DNA from 3 places in the Vreelandella sp. EE27 genome. Region 1 is predicted to be linked to each of the others. Evidence: predicted binding sites of a transcription regulator. Region 1 holds the regulator's gene; each other region holds the start of a gene.
What was found. The regulator sigma-54, encoded in region 1, starts transcription at its own class of promoters, with help from an activator protein. The targets are predictions, from matches to a motif close to TGGCACNNNNNTTGCTNT.
Positions count from the first base shown of each region.

Region 2: the regulator sigma-54 is predicted to act here: its motif matches at 2,307-2,324, upstream of urtA (urea ABC transporter substrate-binding protein).
Region 3: the regulator sigma-54 is predicted to act here: its motif matches at 2,893-2,910, upstream of ACWHVV_RS17430 (P-II family nitrogen regulator).

Region 1 covers NZ_OZ309109.1:2,209,775-2,215,566, reverse strand. Annotated here, with positions in the region: gene rapZ (RNase adapter RapZ) at 1-274, opposite strand, end outside; gene ACWHVV_RS10660 (PTS sugar transporter subunit IIA) at 320-790, opposite strand; gene hpf (ribosome hibernation-promoting factor, HPF/YfiA family) at 795-1,103, opposite strand; gene ACWHVV_RS10650 (RNA polymerase factor sigma-54) at 1,186-2,598, opposite strand; gene lptB (LPS export ABC transporter ATP-binding protein) at 2,704-3,453, opposite strand; gene lptA (lipopolysaccharide transport periplasmic protein LptA) at 3,464-3,955, opposite strand; gene lptC (LPS export ABC transporter periplasmic protein LptC) at 3,964-4,548, opposite strand; gene ACWHVV_RS10630 (KdsC family phosphatase) at 4,559-5,089, opposite strand; gene ACWHVV_RS10625 (KpsF/GutQ family sugar-phosphate isomerase) at 5,128-5,792, opposite strand, start outside.
Region 2 covers NZ_OZ309109.1:3,653,766-3,659,557, reverse strand. Annotated here, with positions in the region: gene ACWHVV_RS17160 (tripartite tricarboxylate transporter TctB family protein) at 75-557, shown strand; gene ACWHVV_RS17155 (tripartite tricarboxylate transporter permease) at 596-2,083, shown strand; gene urtA (urea ABC transporter substrate-binding protein) at 2,450-3,757, shown strand; gene urtB (urea ABC transporter permease subunit UrtB) at 3,841-5,448, shown strand; gene urtC (urea ABC transporter permease subunit UrtC) at 5,452-5,792, shown strand, end outside.
Region 3 covers NZ_OZ309109.1:3,719,916-3,725,707, reverse strand. Annotated here, with positions in the region: gene ACWHVV_RS17440 (TonB-dependent receptor) at 1-2,026, opposite strand, end outside; gene ACWHVV_RS17435 (accessory factor UbiK family protein) at 2,246-2,638, opposite strand; gene ACWHVV_RS17430 (P-II family nitrogen regulator) at 2,974-3,312, shown strand; gene ACWHVV_RS17425 (ammonium transporter) at 3,390-4,637, shown strand; gene glnK (P-II family nitrogen regulator) at 4,843-5,181, shown strand; gene ACWHVV_RS17415 (ferredoxin--NADP reductase) at 5,380-5,792, opposite strand, start outside.

The DNA of each region.
Region 1 (5,792 bases):
CGTCGGTGGTCAGATAAATCACCTGCACCCGGGTACTGCCGGATTTGATGTCCTGAAGCAGGGCCGGAAAGCGCTCCAGGGCCGTGGGCAGGTTGCGCGCATCGATACTCACCGCCAGGTGCGTGCGCTCGCCTTGCTGTCTTAGCTCATCGACCAGTGAACCCAGCAGCATGGCCGGCAGGTTGTCGATGGCGTAGTAGCCCAGGTCCTCCAGCGCCTGAAGCGCAATGGACTTTCCCGACCCGGAGCGGCCGCTGATAATCACCAGTTGCATAGTGTTTCTCTTCGGTCTGTAGGGCTGGGTGGGTAGGGCCTGGTTCTAGCTGCCCGTTTGCTCGCGAATTTTGGCGGTGACGATCTCCAAAAGCTCGCGCTGGCTCTCGCATTTGCGAAACTGTGCGCGGGTGGCGACGTCATTCATGATGGTGGCGACCTGACCCAACAGCGCAAGGTGGGTGTCGTCGGCCTCTTCCGGCACCAGCAGTACAAACACCAGGTCCACCGGGTCGCCGTCGATAGCGTCGAAATCCACCGGTTCGGCAAGCTTTAAAAAGCCGGCGATAGGAGCGCTGCAGTGAGGGCTGCGGGCGTGGGGAATCGCGACCCCATTCCCAATGCCGGTACTGCCTAGTCGCTCGCGGCCGATCAAACGGCTGAACACTTCCTGGCTATCCAGGCTGGGCGTATTTTGGGCGATGAAGGTGCTGAAGAACTCCAGCACGCGCTTTTTGCTGCCCCCGGGGACGTCGAACAGCACGCGCTCCGGGGGGAGTATGGTTTCCAGGGTCATCGATTTAACGCACGCCAGCGCCCTGGGCGCGAGCTTGTGCTTTTTCCTTGTGTTTTACGAGTTGGCGATCGACCTTGTCGGCCAGCGCGTCAATGGCGGCGTACATGTCGTTGTCCTGGGCTTCGGCGTGCAAATCGGCGCCGGCCGCGTGGAGGGTGCAGGCGGCCTGCTGACGCTCTTTCTCGATGGAAAGCGTGACATGAACGGTAGTGATGTTGTCGTAGTGACGCTCGATACGTTCGAGTTTTTCGTTAACGTAATCGCGCAGAGCGTCGGTCAGTTCCAGGTGATGGCCCGTAATGTTGACTTGCATCGACGTACTCCTAATCCAGGACTGTCCTTTGATTGTAACCCTTTTTCTACCATTGCAAAGCCCCGGCGGCCAGTTTCACTTTTTAACGCAAACGCCGCCGTTCGCTGGAGGAGGGAATCCCCATGGCTTCGCGGTATTTTGCCACCGTGCGCCGCGCTACGCTAATGCCGCCATCTTCCAATAGCGACACAAGGCGGCTGTCCGAGAGCGGCTTGCCCGGCGTCTCTTCTTGAATCAGTTTTTTCAACCGGGCACGGATCGCGGTACTCGAGTGGCTGTCGTTGCCGTCATGACCGCTCACCTGGCTCGAGAAGAAGTACTTGAGCTCGAATACGCCGCGGGGGGTGTGAATGTATTTTTGCGTCGTCACCCGTGAAATCGTCGATTCGTGCATCTCCACGGCCTCGGCGATATCGGCGAGTATCAAGGGTTTCATGGCCTCTTCGCCGCGCTCCAAAAAGCCCAGCTGGCGAGCGATGATCTCGCGACCGACGCGCAACAGGGTATCGTTGCGACTCGACAGGCTCTTGATCAGCCAGCGCGCCTCTTGCAGGTGCTCTTTTAAAAACTGGTTGTCCTGGCTCTTGTCCGCTCGCTTGATCAGGCTTGCGTAGTCCGGCTGGACGCGCAGCCGTGGAAGCGCTTCGGGGTTGAGCTCGAGGTGCCAGCCTTCGTTATCGTGGCGCACCACCAGATCCGGGGTGATGTAGCTTTCGTTGGTGACGCCATATGCGCTGCCCGGGCGCGGGTCGAGGCTTCTGATCAGCCCGATGACGTCATCGAGCTGCTCGTCGTCGAGCCCCAGGCGGCGCTTCAAAAGGCGCAGGTCGTCCTTTCCGAGGGCTTCGAGAAACTGGCGCACCAGGCGTTTGGCGGGCACCAGAAGCGGCGTGTCGTCGGCCAGGGTGGCGAGCTGGAGCATCAGGCATTCGCGCAGGTCGCGGGCGAAAACGCCGGTGGGTTCGAACTGCTGCATACGCATCAGCGTGTTTTCCACCTCGCGCTGACTCAAACCTTCGAGCCCCTGGGCCTTGAGCCCTTCGCGAATATCGTTGAGAGGCTGGGTGAGGTAGCCGTTGGGGTCCAGCGCGTCGATCAGGCTTTCGGCAATGGCGTACTCGCGCTCACTGGCGTCGGTCATGGCCAACTGCCAGAGCAGATGGCCATGCAGGCTTTGGCCCGCCGCCTGGCGCTCGAAATCCGGCCCCTCGCTGCCGGCGCTGGCCGCCATGTCCTGATAGGTGTCGGACCACTCGCTATCGATGGAGAGTTCGCTGGGGATGCTCTCTTCCCATTCGGCTTCGGCGGTCTCGGTCACGCTCTCTTCGCCAAACTCGTCCTCTTGCTCCAGCAGCGGGTTGGCGTCGAGCGCCTGCTGAATTTCCTGGCGAAGATCGAGGGTGGAGAGCTGCAGCAGGGCAATGGCCTGCTGCAGTTGAGGCGTCATGGTCAGCTGCGTGCCGACCCGCAGCTGTAAAGAGGCTTTCATGACCATTGAAGAACCACTCGTTACTCGTAAAGCTCCACCCTAGTGCGAGTTGGGGTCCGGCGCAAGTGCAATAAATATGCCACTACACGGAACTTTAGGATTGGCGATGGTTTAGAGGCGGAAATCGGCGCCCAGGTAGACCTCACGAACCTTCTGGTTATTCAAAATGGCGGTTGAGTCGCCGCTTGCGATGATGTGGCCGTCACCCACGATATAGGCGATATCGCAAATATCCAGCGTCTCGCGCACGTTATGGTCGGTGATCAGCACTCCGATGTGGCGTGCCTTGAGAGCCAGGATGATCGACTTGATCTCGCCGACCGAGATCGGATCGACCCCGGCGAAGGGTTCGTCGAGCAAAATGAACGCGGGGTCGGTGGCAAGCGAGCGGGCAATCTCCACGCGGCGGCGCTCGCCGCCGGAAAGGCTCATGCCTAAGTTGTCGCGGATATGGGTAATGTGGAAATCGTCGAGCAATTGCTCCAGGCGCGCTTCCCGGCCGCGGCGGTCCAGCTCCTTGCGCGTTTCCAGAATCGCCAAGATGTTATCGGCCACCGACAGCTTGCGAAAAATCGATGCCTCTTGGGGGAGGTAACCGATGCCGGCGGTGGCGCGTTCGTGCATCGGTGCCCGAGTCAGGTCGCGCTCGTCGATCCCCACCGTACCGGCATCGGCCTTGACCAGGCCTACGATCATGTAAAACGAGGTGGTCTTGCCCGCCCCGTTGGGCCCGAGTAGGCCCACCACGCTGCCTTGGGTGATCTCCAGGTTGATGTCTTTTACCACCCGGCGGCGCTTGTAGCTTTTGGCGAGGTGGCGGGCGTGAAGCGTTTTGACCGCCCCAGATTGCGTGCTCGACACGGTCATTCTCCTATTGCGCGGGCTGTAGCGTCATGCGGATGCGCTGGTTGTCGCTACCGCTAACGTCTGAGCGCGCCTGAACCACTTCGCGGTCGATGAAGTACTCGAGACGCCCGCCCTGAAAGCGGTCGGCCCGCTGGTGGAGTTCGGCCTGGTCGATAAGCTCGATGCGCCGTTCGCTGACGTGGTAGACGATGCGCCGCGCCCATCCCTCCATCGGGCCTTCGTCGTTTTCGAGCTGGTTGCGAAGGTAGGCGCGCTCGCCGGTGGCCACAGCCTGGGAAAGCTCGCCGGCGTCGTTGCGCGAGATTTCGACCCGGTCGCCGGTAATCTGCATTTCCCCCTGGCGGATATCCACATTACCGGAGTAGACGGCAGTACCCGCGCGCTGATCAAGATCGAGCCGGTCGGCTTCGACTTCGACGGGGGCCTGGCTTGTCTGGGCGGCGGCGCTCAAAGGCAGGGCCAGTACCAGTAGCGCGGTACGTAAAAACGGGTGCATAACGACTCCTAAGGCGTTGAGCGGGCGGGCGGGTGAGTACCGCGTACGTTATCGGTGAGCCGGACCTGGCTCGTGTCGAGCCAGACATCCATGCGGTTGGCGCTCATCTGCTGAGGGGGCTGCTGTAAAAGGGCCGGTGCCTCGGTGTAGGCGTGGCGGTCGATGCCATCGTAGTGTAGCCGCTCGGTATCGAGCTGCCAGCCCTCGTCCGGGGCGAGTAGCCTGGCCGAGCCCTCCATGATCAACGACTGGCGCTCGTTTTGCAGTATGCCGTGGTCGGCGCTGGCGAGCCACTGGCGCTGGTCGGAATCGAATAGCGTCGCCCGCGGCGCGTCGGCCTCGGTCAGCGCTTGCTGAGGCGTATGGACCAGGTGCGGCGTTTGAAGGCGTTGGGTGACGCTGCCGGTTTCGCCAAACAGCGTAAGCTCGGCGTTTTCAAGCACGTGGCCGGGCTCCTCGCGCTGTACGTCCGGGTCGACCTCGACGACCTCTGGCCCGCGCGGGTCGAGCCAGACGAGCCAGGCCCCCAGGGCAATGACCAGCGCCGGTACCCACAGGCGTTTTCTGATCCGCGTTATCGTCAAACCCGCCATCGCGTTGCCTCTAGAGGTAGGTGTCCATCACCGCGTCCCAGTGGCCCTGGGTCATCAGCAGCGTATCGCAAATTTCGCGCACCGCGCCGTGGCCGCCAAGGGAGTCGGTGATCCAGTCGGCGTGGGTATGCATGTAGTCCGGCGCGTTGGGTACGGTAATGCCGACCCCGGCCCGTTTGATGCAGCCAAGATCGGGCAGGTCGTCGCCGCAATAGGCCACCTGCTCGAGGGTGATATCCAAACGCTTACAGAGCGCTTTGAGGGTATCGAGCTTGTGCTCGATGCCTTGATGAACGTGGGTGATCCCTAGCGACTTGGCGCGTTGGCTGACCATGGGCGAATCCCGGCCGGTGATCAGCGCGACGTGAAAGCCGGCGCGCTTCAAAAGCTTGAGGCCGTGGCCGTCCTGGGTGTGAAAAGCCTTGATCTCGACACCGTCGGCCTGAAAGTAGAGGCGGCCGTCGGTGAGTACTCCGTCCACGTCGATCGCGAGCAGGCGAACGTGGCGGATGCGGTCGTTTAAAGCATCGGGTACGGCCATGGAGTCTCCTTTATAGCGGTATTGGGACTGAGTACGGGTTAAATCACGCCGCTCGAAAGCAGGTCGTGCATGTGTAAGGCACCAATCGGGCGCTCGTGTTCATCGACCACCGCAAGCGCAGTAATGCGGCTATCCTCCATAAGGCGGACGGCCTCGGCGGCGAGCATGTCCGGGCGGATGCGCTTGCCCGGACGGGTCATGACCGTATCGACGCTGATGATACGTAGATCGTGGTGTTCGTCGAGGGTACGGCGCAGGTCGCCGTCGGTGTAAACGCCGGCCAGCCGGCCCTGGGCGTCGACCACGCAGGTAAAGCCAAGCCCCTGGCGGGTGATTTCCAAAAGCGCATCGCGAAGCGGGCTGCCTAGCGGCACCGTCGGCAGGCGCTCGCCGCTGTGCATCAGATCCTTCACGCGCAGCAGCAAACGCTTGCCAAGGCTGCCGCCTGGGTGGGAAAGCGCGAAGTCCTCCGCGGTAAAGCCCCGCGCCTCCAAAAGCGCGACCGCCAGCGCGTCCCCCAGCGCCAGGGCCGCGGTGGTCGAGCTGGTCGGCGCCAGGTCGAGCGGGCACGCCTCCCGGGCCACGCCGCTATTCAGATGGGCGTCGGCGTGGGTGCCTAGCGTGGACTCGGGGCGGCCGGTCATGCTGATCAAAGGCACGCCCAAACGCTTCAAAAGCGGCAACAGGGCGGTGACCTCGGCGG
Region 2 (5,792 bases), 1.4 Mb from region 1:
TGTGCCTGAAACGCTGGCCTGAAAGGCGGGCGCTAGCCCTACCTTCGCGGCCCTTCTTTTGAAAGAGACTCCTCATGACGCGATTAAACACCAATCAGTGGCTGGCCCTCGTGCTTGCCGTGTTCGCGGCGGCGTATCTGGCCATGGCCTGGCAGGTGCCGACGTTTCCGCTGCCGCGCCCGGTCGACTCGGACCTTTTTCCCAAAGCGCTCGGCGTGACGCTGCTGCTGCTGGCCGGGTTTCTGTTTTTCGAAAAGCCGGCGCCGATTGCCGGCAGCGACGAGATCGACGAGCAGGCCCAGCAAGGCCCGCTGTTGTTGACCCCCTGGGCGCGCGTCATCGTGACCTCGGTGGCGATCGCCGCCTACGCGCTGCTGCTCGTGCCGCTGGGTTTCGTGGTGGCCTCACTGCTTTTGTGCGTGGGCCTGACCGCCTACTACGGCTACCGCCGTCATGGGGTGAACCTGGCGGTGTCGCTGGCGGTGGTGCTGGGGCTTTATCTGTTGATGACGCGGGTGATGGATGTCTACCTGCCCACCGGCATACTGCCGATTTAAGCGCCGTCGTCTAAACGCTGCTAACGAGAGACACGCCCATGGATGCCTTGAACAATCTCATGTACGGCTTTGGCATCGCGCTCGAGCCGATCAATATCGCCTACGTTTTCGCCGGCGTGTTTGCCGGTACCATCATCGGCATGCTGCCGGGCCTTGGGCCGATCAGCGCGCTGGCGCTGATGATTCCGATCACCTTCTCGATGGAACCCTCCTCCGGGCTGATCCTGATGGCCGGGGTGTACTACGGCGCCATCTTCGGCGGCTCGACCTCGTCGATTCTTTTGAACGCCCCAGGGGTTGCGGGCACCGTGGCCACCTCCTTCGATGGCTACCCCTTGGCCAAGCAGGGCCTGGCGGGCAAGGCGCTGGCCATTGCCGCCTACTCGTCGTTCGTGGGCGGTACGGTCTCGGTGGTCTTTCTGATGCTGGTGGCGCCGCTTCTGTCCAAAGTGGCGGTAAGCTTCGGCCCGGCGGAGTACTTCGCGCTGATGGTGCTGGGGCTGACCGCGGTGGTGTCGCTTTCGGACAAATCCCTGGTGAAAGGCCTGATCGCCGCCGTGGTGGGCGTGATGATTTCGATCGTGGGCATCGATATGCAAACCGGCACCGAGCGCTATACCTTTGGCTCGGCGCAGCTGCTCGACGGCATCGATTTCCTGGTGGTGGCACTGGGTATCTTCGCGCTGGCCGAGGTGTTCTACATGCTGCTGCGCGGCGGCGGTGGCAAGGAAGCGCCGCGTAACGCCATCGGCTCGCTGAAGCTCACCCGCTCGGAAGTGGGGCAGATCGCCGGGCCGGTCAGCCGAAGCTCGGTGCTGGGCTTTTTCACCGGCGTGCTGCCCGGCGCCGGCGCCACGATCGGCTCGTTTCTGGGCTACAGCATGGAAAAGCGCATCGCCAAAGACGGCGATACCTTCGGCAAGGGCAACATAAAGGGCGTGGCCGCGCCGGAAGCGGCCAACAACGCTGCCTGCACCGGCTCCTTCGTGCCGCTGCTCACTCTGGGTGTGCCCGGCTCCGGCACCACGGCGGTGCTGCTGGGCGCGCTTCTGGTCATGGGCGTGACGCCGGGGCCGATGATGCTCGAACAGCGCCCGGACGTCTTCTGGGGCGTGGTGGCGAGCATGTACGTGGGCAACATCTTCTTGCTGGTGCTCAACCTGCCGCTGATTCCCCTGATCGCCAAAATTCTCGATCTGCCCCGGGCGATGCTGCTCTCGCTGATTTTGATATTTTGCATGATCGGCGTGTACGGCATGAGCTTCAGCGTGTTCGATCTGCTGCTGCTGTTAGGCTTCGGTCTGCTGGGCCTTGGGATGCGCTTATTCGGCTTTCCCGCCGCGCCGCTGATTCTTGCGCTGATTCTGGGCAACATCATGGAGGAGTCCATGCGTCGGGCGCTGCAGATCTCCGGCGGCGACTGGATGACCTTCGTCGAGAAGCCCATTTCGCTCTCGCTGCTCGCCGTCGCGCTCTTGTCGCTTTTGCTGCCGCTGCTCAAAAAGCGCCGCAAGCGCGCCGTGTGATGTTCGCGTTCCACCCATGCTTTGAAGCGCCCTTCGGGGCGCTTTTTTGTGCATAGGTGCTGGCTCCATGAAACGCTTTTGGTGCATGGCGTGGGCGGGTGCATCAGAAACGATCAGCGCCGAGCCTGTATTGATCCGAATTGGTGCAGCTAAAGCCGGCTAAGCCGGGTTTGGTGTTGATAACCCATTGACTTAAAACGCATGAATGCCCAAGGCGCCATCCTGGCGCATCCCTTGCAAGAGTGATAAGCGATACCTGCCCGGTTTAACGCCCCCGCAGGCCCGCTATTCAAATAACGAGCCCTTTTCAAAGGGCGCAAGGAGATCCAAGTGGCCAAACCAACGCTTCCTCTTTCCCGCCGTTTCATGACCTCTCTACTGGCTGTCGCCGTCATGGGCGCCGGCGCCCAGGCCGTGGCTCAGGAGAGTAACGACCCGATCAAGGTCGGGATTCTGCACTCGCTTTCCGGCACCATGGCGATCAGCGAGTCGACCCTGAAAGACACCGTCGAGATGCTCATCCAGCAGCAAAACGACGCGGGCGGGCTGCTGGGCCGGGATCTTGAGGCCGTGGTGGTCGACCCGGCTTCCAACTGGCCGCTGTTCGCCGAGCGCGCCCGGGAGCTGCTCGCCCAGGAAGAGGTGGACGTCATTTTCGGCAACTGGACCTCGGTTTCGCGCAAGGCGGTGCTGCCGGTGGTCGAGGAACTCAATGGCCTGCTCTTCTACCCGGTTCAGTACGAAGGCGAGGAGTCCTCGGAAAACGTCTTCTACACCGGGGCGGCCCCCAACCAGCAGGCGATTCCCGCCGTCGAATATCTGATCAACGAAGTGGGCATCGAGCGCTTTGCGCTGATCGGCACCGACTACGTCTACCCGCGTACCACCAATCGTATTCTCGAAGCCTTTTTGAAGGACGAGCACGGCATCGCGGATGAAGACATCATGGTCGACTACACGCCCTTCGGCCATTCGGACTGGCAGAACATCGTCTCCGAGATCCGCCGCTTCGGCGAAGAGGGCAAGCCCACCGCCGTGGTCTCTACCATCAACGGCGACGCCAACGTGCCGTTCTACCGCGAGCTTGCCAACCAGGGGATCGACGCCGCGGACATCCCGGTCATCGCCTTTTCGGTAGGTGAGCAGGAGCTTTCTGGTATCGACACCGGCCCGCTGGTCGGCCACCTGGCCGCGTGGAACTACTTCATGAGCGTGGACACCGACGAAAACTATGACTTCATCGACGCCTGGATCGAGCATACCGGTGATGAAGCGTCGGTCACCAACGACCCGATGGAGGCCCACTACATTGGCTTCAACATGTGGGCGGAAGCGGTTCGTAAAGCGGGCACCACCGACGTGGACGCCATCAAGGACGCCATTATCGGCGTGAGCGTGCCGAACCTGTCCGGCGGCTATGCGGCCATGATGCCCAATCATCACATCACCAAGCCGGTGCTGATCGGCGAGGTGCAGGACAACGGCCAGTTCGACATCGTCTGGCAGACGCCCTCCACGGTGGCCGGTGACGCCTGGTCGGATTACCTGCCCGGCTCTCGCGACCTGATCAGTGACTGGCGCAAGCCCATGGAGTGCGGCAACTTCAACGTGGTCAACGGCTCCTGCGGTGGCAGCACCGCGGCTGAAGAAGCCGAAGCGGCGCTGGCCGAGTAGCGTTTTCGAGTACGCCTTTTACCCGGGCCGCGTAGGCGGCCCGGGGCACGCCATCTCTTACTCATACTCAAAGGAAGAACCCGATGAGGCGTTTCCTTTTCTGGGCGCTGCTGTGCCTGCTGGCCGGCTTTTTGCCGAGTGCAGCGGCGCAAACCAGCGCCGCTTCGCCCAACGACGACCCCGGCTACGCGCTGCTCGAAACCCTGGATGTGGATTCCTACCGCGACAAGGGCGAGGCGATCACGGCCATTCTGCAAAGCGACGACGAGCGCGCCCGGGAGTGGCTCCAGGCGCTGTTGGACGGCCGATTACAGCGAACGGATGACGGTCGCTTCGTGGTCGTGTTGGATAACTCGGGGCGCAACTGGCCGGTGGAAGACGCGCTGACCGGCGAGGCGCTCGGCGAGATGTCGCGCCGCGAACTCGACCGGATCGGCATCAATAACGCGCTTCGAAACCAGCTGCGTAGCGCCATCGCCGTGGTGGATCTCTACTCGCCCAACGTGGAGCGCCGGCGCACCTCCGCGGATCGCCTGCTGGGCGAGGTGGACGACGAGCTTTTTGATACGCTGGCCACGGTGATCACGGAAGCCGACGACGACTACGTCAGCATGCGCCTGGCCCAGGCCGTGGCGATCTACCAGGCAGAAAACGGCGAGATGGAAGGCATCGAGGCGCTTTCGGGCAGCCTGCACCCCCGCGCCCGTGTAGCCCTGAACCGGGCGGCGAGCGGCGACAATCCGGCGGTGGCCGAGGCGGCGCGCAACGCCCTGGGCAATATCGAGCAGAGCCTCAAGATCAACCGCGGCGTCGAGACGCTTTACTTCGGCCTGAGCCTGGGCTCAATACTGGTGCTCGCGGCGATTGGGCTTGCGATCACGTTCGGCGTGATGGGCGTGATCAATATGGCCCACGGCGAGCTGATGATGCTCGGCGCCTACACCACCTGGATGATGCAGCAGCTACTGCCCGGACAACCCGGCCTTGCGCTGATTCTCTCGATACCGGCAGGCTTTTTGGTGGCCGCACTTGCCGGCATTGCCATCGAGCGCAGCGTGATTCAGTTTTTGAAGGGTCGCCCGCTGGAAACGCTGCTGGCCACCTTCGGTATCAGCCTGATTCTTCAGCAACTGGTGCGCACGGTGATTTCGCCGCTTAACCGCACGGTGATCACCCCGGAGTGGATGAGCGGGTCACTCGTGATCAACGACGCTTTGTCGCTCACGCTCAACCGCCTTTACGTGATGGGCTTTGCGCTTTTGGTGTTTGCCGGGCTGATGCTGGTCATGCGCCGCACGCGCCTGGGGCTCGAGGTGCGCGCCGTTACGCAGAACCGCGCCATGGCACGCTCCATGGGCATTCGCGCCACTCGGGTGGACATCATGACCTTCGCGCTGGGCTCCGGTGTGGCTGGGCTTGCCGGCGTGGCGCTTTCTCAGCTCACCAATGTGGGGCCGAACCTCGGTCAGAACTACATCATCGATTCGTTCATGGTGGTGGTGTTCGGCGGGGTGGGGAATCTTTGGGGGACGCTCGTGGCCGGGCTTTCGCTTGGCGTCATCAATCAGGTCCTCGAGCCCTGGGCCGGGGCGGTACTCGCCAAGATCATCGTGCTCGTGTTCATCATCCTGTTCATTCAAAAGCGCCCGCGGGGACTCTTCCCCCAGAAGGGCCGCGCGGCGGAGGGTTAAGCGATGAGCCTGCATTCAACCTCGAGCCGCTTCTGGCTCACCCGCCCCTTTGGCGAGCGCGCAACCCAAATATTTCTGGGCGTACTGCTGGCGGCCCTGGTGATCGTCACCGTACTGCACGTGGCGCTGCCCCGGGGCCACGCGCTGCATATCAACGCCTATACGGTGAATCTCTTCGGCAAGTACTTAAGCTACGCGCTGCTCGCCGTGGCGGTGGATCTGGTCTGGGGGTATCTGGGCATCCTGAGCCTCGGTCACGGGGCGTTTTTCGCCATCGGTGGTTACGCCATGGGCATGTACCTGATGCGCCAGATCGGCGAGCGCGGCACCTACGGCGACCCGGT
Region 3 (5,792 bases), 1.5 Mb from region 1:
GGCCCCAGGGCGTGGAGTACTGCTTGTCGGTCAGGTTGCTGATCCCCAAACTCAGGGTGCCGATATCGGTCTGCTGGCTTCCGATCACATCGAAGGTGGTAAAGCCGTCGATGCTATCGCCCTCGGCGTCTTCGTACTGGCGGGCGTGGCTGCCCTGAAGGCGCAGCGTGCGCGCGTCATCTTGCCAGGCCACGTGGGCGGTCAGGGTGTCCTGGGAGGGGTAAGGGGCTACGGTAATACCGCGGTCCTGCCAACTGCCGTCTACCTTGCGTTCGGAGGCCAGCGCGTGGAGGGTGCCGCCCACTTCCCAGTGGTGGCCGATGAAGCGGGTGAGCGAGGCTTCCAGGCCGTAGTCGCGGCGGTCGTCGTCGATCTGGGTCACATTGAGATCGTCGTCGAGCTCCATGGCGGTGTCCGACCAGGCGTAGTAGACCGCCGCCTGGGTCAGCCAGTCGCCGCCCTGGTAGCGCCAGCCAAGCTCGACTTGGCGGGTCTTGATACCGTCCAGCGGGTTGTCCGCCACGGTTTGCCCGGCGCGGCCATAATACTTGGACGGGTCGGGTAGCTCGAAGCCCTCCGAGTAGCCCAGCCAGCTCTGATGGCCGTTGTCGAAATCATACAGGGCGCTGGCGTTATAGAGGGTGACGTCGTAGTCGCTGGAGCCGCCGGGCACGTCGTTGAAATCGTCGATGTCCACGTCCATGCGCTGGTGGCGGATGCCGCCGCTGAGCTGAAGCTGGTCCGTGGCCCACCACTCGCTTTGGGTAAACAGCGCCAACGTGTCGATATCGAAACCCGGATAGCGGGGCGTGACGCGATCGGCGCGCTGTACGAGCCCACCGGAGCTATCGCTTGCGGCGCGATCGAAACGCATCTGCGAGGCGTCAAACGACTCCCGGTCCAGGTCCGCGCCGTAGGTCACATTGAGATCGTCACGTGGATCTGCCGAGAACAGCGCCTTCAAGCCGCTAAGCTGGGTGTTCTGCTGGGAGGCGGCGAAGTAGTAACCGCCGTCCTGGGCGGCGTAAGGGAAGGGGTAAAAACTCGATTCCTCCTCCCGATGAAACGCCTGCAGGTAGAAATTCTGATTCAAAAGATCGGCGTGGTGGTAGCTTGCGCTGATCATCTTGCGGTCGGTACGCGGTTCGCGGTCGGCGGTGAAGCCGTCGCGGATATCGGCGCCGTCGAGATTCGCCGTGGTGGCGGCCAAATTCGGGTAGTAGACGCCGCGGTTGCCCTCTTTGCCGGAGTCATAAAGCTGGCCGCTGAGCATCAGCGTCTGTTCGTCGTCAAGCTCGACGCGTAGGTTGCCGAGGATATCCAGCTGGCGATTGTCCTGCAGGTCGCTTTGCGCGATATCGGGGAAGATTTCATCGCCCCCGGCGTCGTACTGGCGGCCGTTTTCCATCAGGGATACGCCAATGCGGCCCTGTACCGTTTCATTACCGCCGCTGGCCGACTGGGAAAGGCGCCGGTCGAGGTCGTGGCGCGTGTTGAAGCCGCTGGTGACGCTCGCCTGGGTCTCGAAGTGGGGGCCGCCGCGCTCGCCTTGCTTGGTGATGATGTTGATCAAGCCGCCCGTGGCGCCGCCGCCGTACAAGCTGCTGGTGCCCGAGAGCACCTCGACGCGCTCGATATTGAACGGGTCGATGGCGTCGAACTGACGCGACAGACCGCGGGAGTTATTCAGCGATACACCGTCGATGAGTACCTGAACGCTGCGCCCGCGCATGTTCTGCCCTGCATTGGTGCGCCCCTGGGGGCCGAAATCCAGCCCCGGCACCAGCCGGCCCAGCGCCGTTTTCAAATCGCCCCCGGCGTTGATCTGCTGCTGTAGATCGGGCCCTTCGACCACGTGTACCGCCCCCGGGATCTGGCTGATTTGAGTGGGCGTGCGCGAACCGACCACCACCAGCGTGTCCTGGGCGGCGGGTTCCGCGCTGGCCGTCGGTTGGGATTGAGAAAGGGCCGTCAAGGGAAAAGCACCGCTCAACAAAGCGGCGCTCAGGGCGACATAGCGAGTCATGAGAGATCCAGAAAGCAGATTGTTATTGATAGAACGCCGTTCATCGACGCTGCAAAGCGCAATGATAGGTGTTCTCATTTTTTATATCAATCTACGTGGATCGGCGCTTCGAACGTCACAAACGCCCGCGCGGCAAAGGGGATAAGCCGCGCGGCGTTTCGAGTATGGCTACCCTAAAGTGCTGTTATAAAAGACTTCTCAAGGGCTGCTTATAAAGAGCTACTCGCCCAGATCGTCCACCGAACCCGTGGCATCCTTGGCCGCCTTGGCGGAAGAGGCGCGGGGCTTGGGCGTCTTTTTGGCGGGCTCCTGGGGGGCCGGCGTGGTCTGCGCCTCGGCTTCCATGGGGGTGGCCTTGTCGGCCTGGCTTGCGTCGATCGAGGCTTCCAGGTTGGCCACCTGGCGCTCCAGCGCTTCGACCCGGGAGCGGGTGCGTTGGAGCACGTCCATTAGGATGTCGAAGTCTTCCCTGGACACCAGCTCCATGCGATCGAACGCGCCGCGCATGACTTGCTGCACGCCTTTTTGAATGTCTTCCGGTGCGTGAGAAGCATTTTGCAAGCGGTCGCCAATTTGCTGTGCGAGTCGGCTAATGCGGTCTTGGGTCGCCATGGCTATCTCCTGATACGAACGCATAAATGTGAACGGCTTTCTCGTAAGGATACGCAACCCAGGCGAAATACGCATGTTTCACATGCGTTTGGGCGGTGACTTTTTCGCTTGCATCAAAATGAAGCGACCCGCTTTGGCGGGCGCACTCCTATAGTGCGTCCGCTTTGTCGTGCACCGGCTTAGCGCGCGACAACGTGTTGGTTTTGCCTTGGCTGCAGGCTTAAGTAGCTGATTTATTATTTAAATTTAATGAGTGGCACGGTATGCGCATTATCGAGGCAAGGCATTAATTTCAGGCGGCGGCGCCGCTATTTATCCAGCAGGGGAGCTCCGGGATGAAACTCATCACCGCTATCATCAAGCCATTCAAGCTCGACGATGTCCGTGAAGCACTTGCCGATAACGGTGTGCAGGGGATCACGGTGACCGAGGTAAAGGGGTTTGGGCGTCAAAAAGGCCATACCGAACTTTATCGCGGCGCCGAGTACGTCGTGGATTTTCTACCCAAGGTCAAGGTGGAGATCGCCGTCGACGACGATCGCCTGGACAGCGTGCTCGATGCGATCTGCAGCGCGGCGAACAGCGGCAAGATTGGCGATGGCAAGGTGTTCGTCACGCCCCTTGAAGACGTCATTCGTATTCGTACCGGCGAGCGCGGCGCCGACGCCGTATAACCCGAACCAATAAGTCACACGGCGATTTTGTGAGCATTTTTGCTTGATACAACGTTTTAGTAGACGGGGAACGACTCATGAACGAGGTAACCGATCTGAGCTACGCGCTCGATACGTTTTACTTTTTGATTTGCGGCGTGCTGGTCATGTGGATGGCCGCCGGCTTTTCGATGCTGGAAGCCGGTATGGTGCGCTCCAAGAACACCGCGGAAATTCTAACTAAAAACATCGCGCTGTTCGCCATCGCCTGCACCATGTACCTGCTGGTGGGCTACACCATCATGTACTCCAGCGGCGAAGGCGGCTTTTTGCCGAGCCTGGGCTTTCTGATTGGCGCGGAAAACGGTGTCGACGCCGTGCTGAATGGCGGTGAAGACGCGCCCTACTACGCCATGCGCTCTGACTTCTTCTTCCAGGTCGTGTTCGTGGCAACCGCCATGTCCATCGTTTCTGGTGCGGTGGCCGAGCGCATGAAACTCTGGGCGTTTTTGGCCTTTGCGGTGGTGATGACCGGCTTCATCTACCCGGTCTCCGGCTACTGGACCTGGGGTGGCGGCTGGCTGGACGCGCTGGGCTTCTCCGACTATGCCGGCTCCGGCATCGTGCACATGGCCGGTGCGGCCGCTGCACTGGCGGGCGTGCTGATTCTGGGCCCGCGCAAGGGCAAGTACGGCAAGGACGGCGCTATTCACGCCATTCCTGGTGCCAACATGCCGCTGGCCACACTCGGTACCTTTATCCTGTGGATGGGCTGGTTCGGCTTCAACGGCGGCTCGGAACTCAAACTGTCGGATGTCGCCTCGGCCAATAACGTCGCCCAGGTGTTCGTGAATACCAACGCCGCCGCCGCCGCCGGCGTGCTCGCCGCGCTGGTACTCGCCAAACTGTGGTTCCGTAAGGCGGATCTCACCATGGCGCTCAACGGGGCGCTGGCAGGGCTCGTCGCGATCACCGCCGACCCGCTTTCTCCCACCGCGCTGGGGGCGGCCACTATTGGCGCCGTGGGTGGTTTGATCGTCGTGGCGGCCATCGTCACCCTCGACAAGCTCAAGCTGGACGATCCGGTCGGTGCGATTTCGGTGCACGGGGTCGTGGGCATCTGGGGCCTGCTCGCCGTGCCCTTGAATAACGGTGACGCCTCCTTCGGCGCGCAGCTGATCGGTATCGTCGGCATCTTCGGCTGGGTCTTTGCGGCAAGCCTGGTGGTCTGGCTGGTGCTGAAAGCCCTCATGGGCATCCGCGTCAGCGAAGAGGAAGAGTACGAAGGCGTGGATATCGCCGAGTGCGGCTTGGAAGCTTACCCGGAGTTTAGCGTCAAGAAATAACCAAAGCGGTCCTTTTACAACGATGTGGCCTATACAACGATGTGACCCATACAACGATGCAACATAGTGAGCTTACGGCCTCCCTTGGTGGGAGGCTTTTTTATTCTCTGGCGGTAGCGGTGTATGCTTGGGGTAGCGGGCAACGGTTTCGTCGTTGTGAACGTCTGCCCCACAACAATCGGACAGCAAGCGAGAGGATGTCACCATGAAACTCATATCAGCCATTATCAAGCCGTTCAAGCTTGATGACGTACGCGAATCCCTCTCGGACATCGGCGTGCAGGGGATTACCGTAACGGAAGTCAAAGGCTTTGGCCGTCAGAAAGGCCATACCGAGCTTTACCGCGGCGCCGAGTACGTGGTGGATTTTCTACCCAAGGTGAAGCTGGAAGTGGCCGTCGACGACGAGCTCGCCGAGCAGGTCATCGAGGCCATTACCCAGGTGGCGAATACCGGCAAAATCGGCGACGGCAAGATTTTCGTCATGCCACTGGAGCAGGTCATTCGTATCCGCACCGGCGAAACCGGTAAGGATGCGGTTTGAGTTAGTGAAGGGTCATTGGTGAGTGGTGAATAGTAAGTTGTGAGTAGTAAAAAACCCCTGTGGAGTATCTCCAGCAGGGGTTTTTTGTTGGTATCGCGATGAAGGTGGCGCCGAACATCACCATTCACCATTCACCATTCACCATTCACCATTCACCATTCACCATTCACCATTCACCATTCACCATTCACCAGCCCATCACTTCTCGACAAACGCCCGCTCGATCACGTAGTCGCCGGGTTCGCCCATGCGCGGCGAGATATTCATGCCCAGCTCGTCGAGCAGCGCACTGGTATCGTCGAGCATCGCCGGGCTTCCGCAGATCATCGCGCGGTCCTGGCGCGGATCGATGGGCGGCAGGCCCGTGTCCTCGAAGATCTTGCCGCTGCGAATATGGTCGGTCAGCCGCCCCATGGTGTGGAACTCTTCCCGGGTCACCGTGGGGTAGTAGACGAGCTTTTCGGCGATCTCTTCGCCCAGGTATTCGTGAGCGGGCAACTCCTTGGTGATGAAGTCGGCGTAGGCAAGCTCCGAGACTTCGCGCACGCCGTGAACCAGCACGATTTTTTCATAGCGCTCGTAGACTTCCGGGTCCTGAATCAGGCTCATGA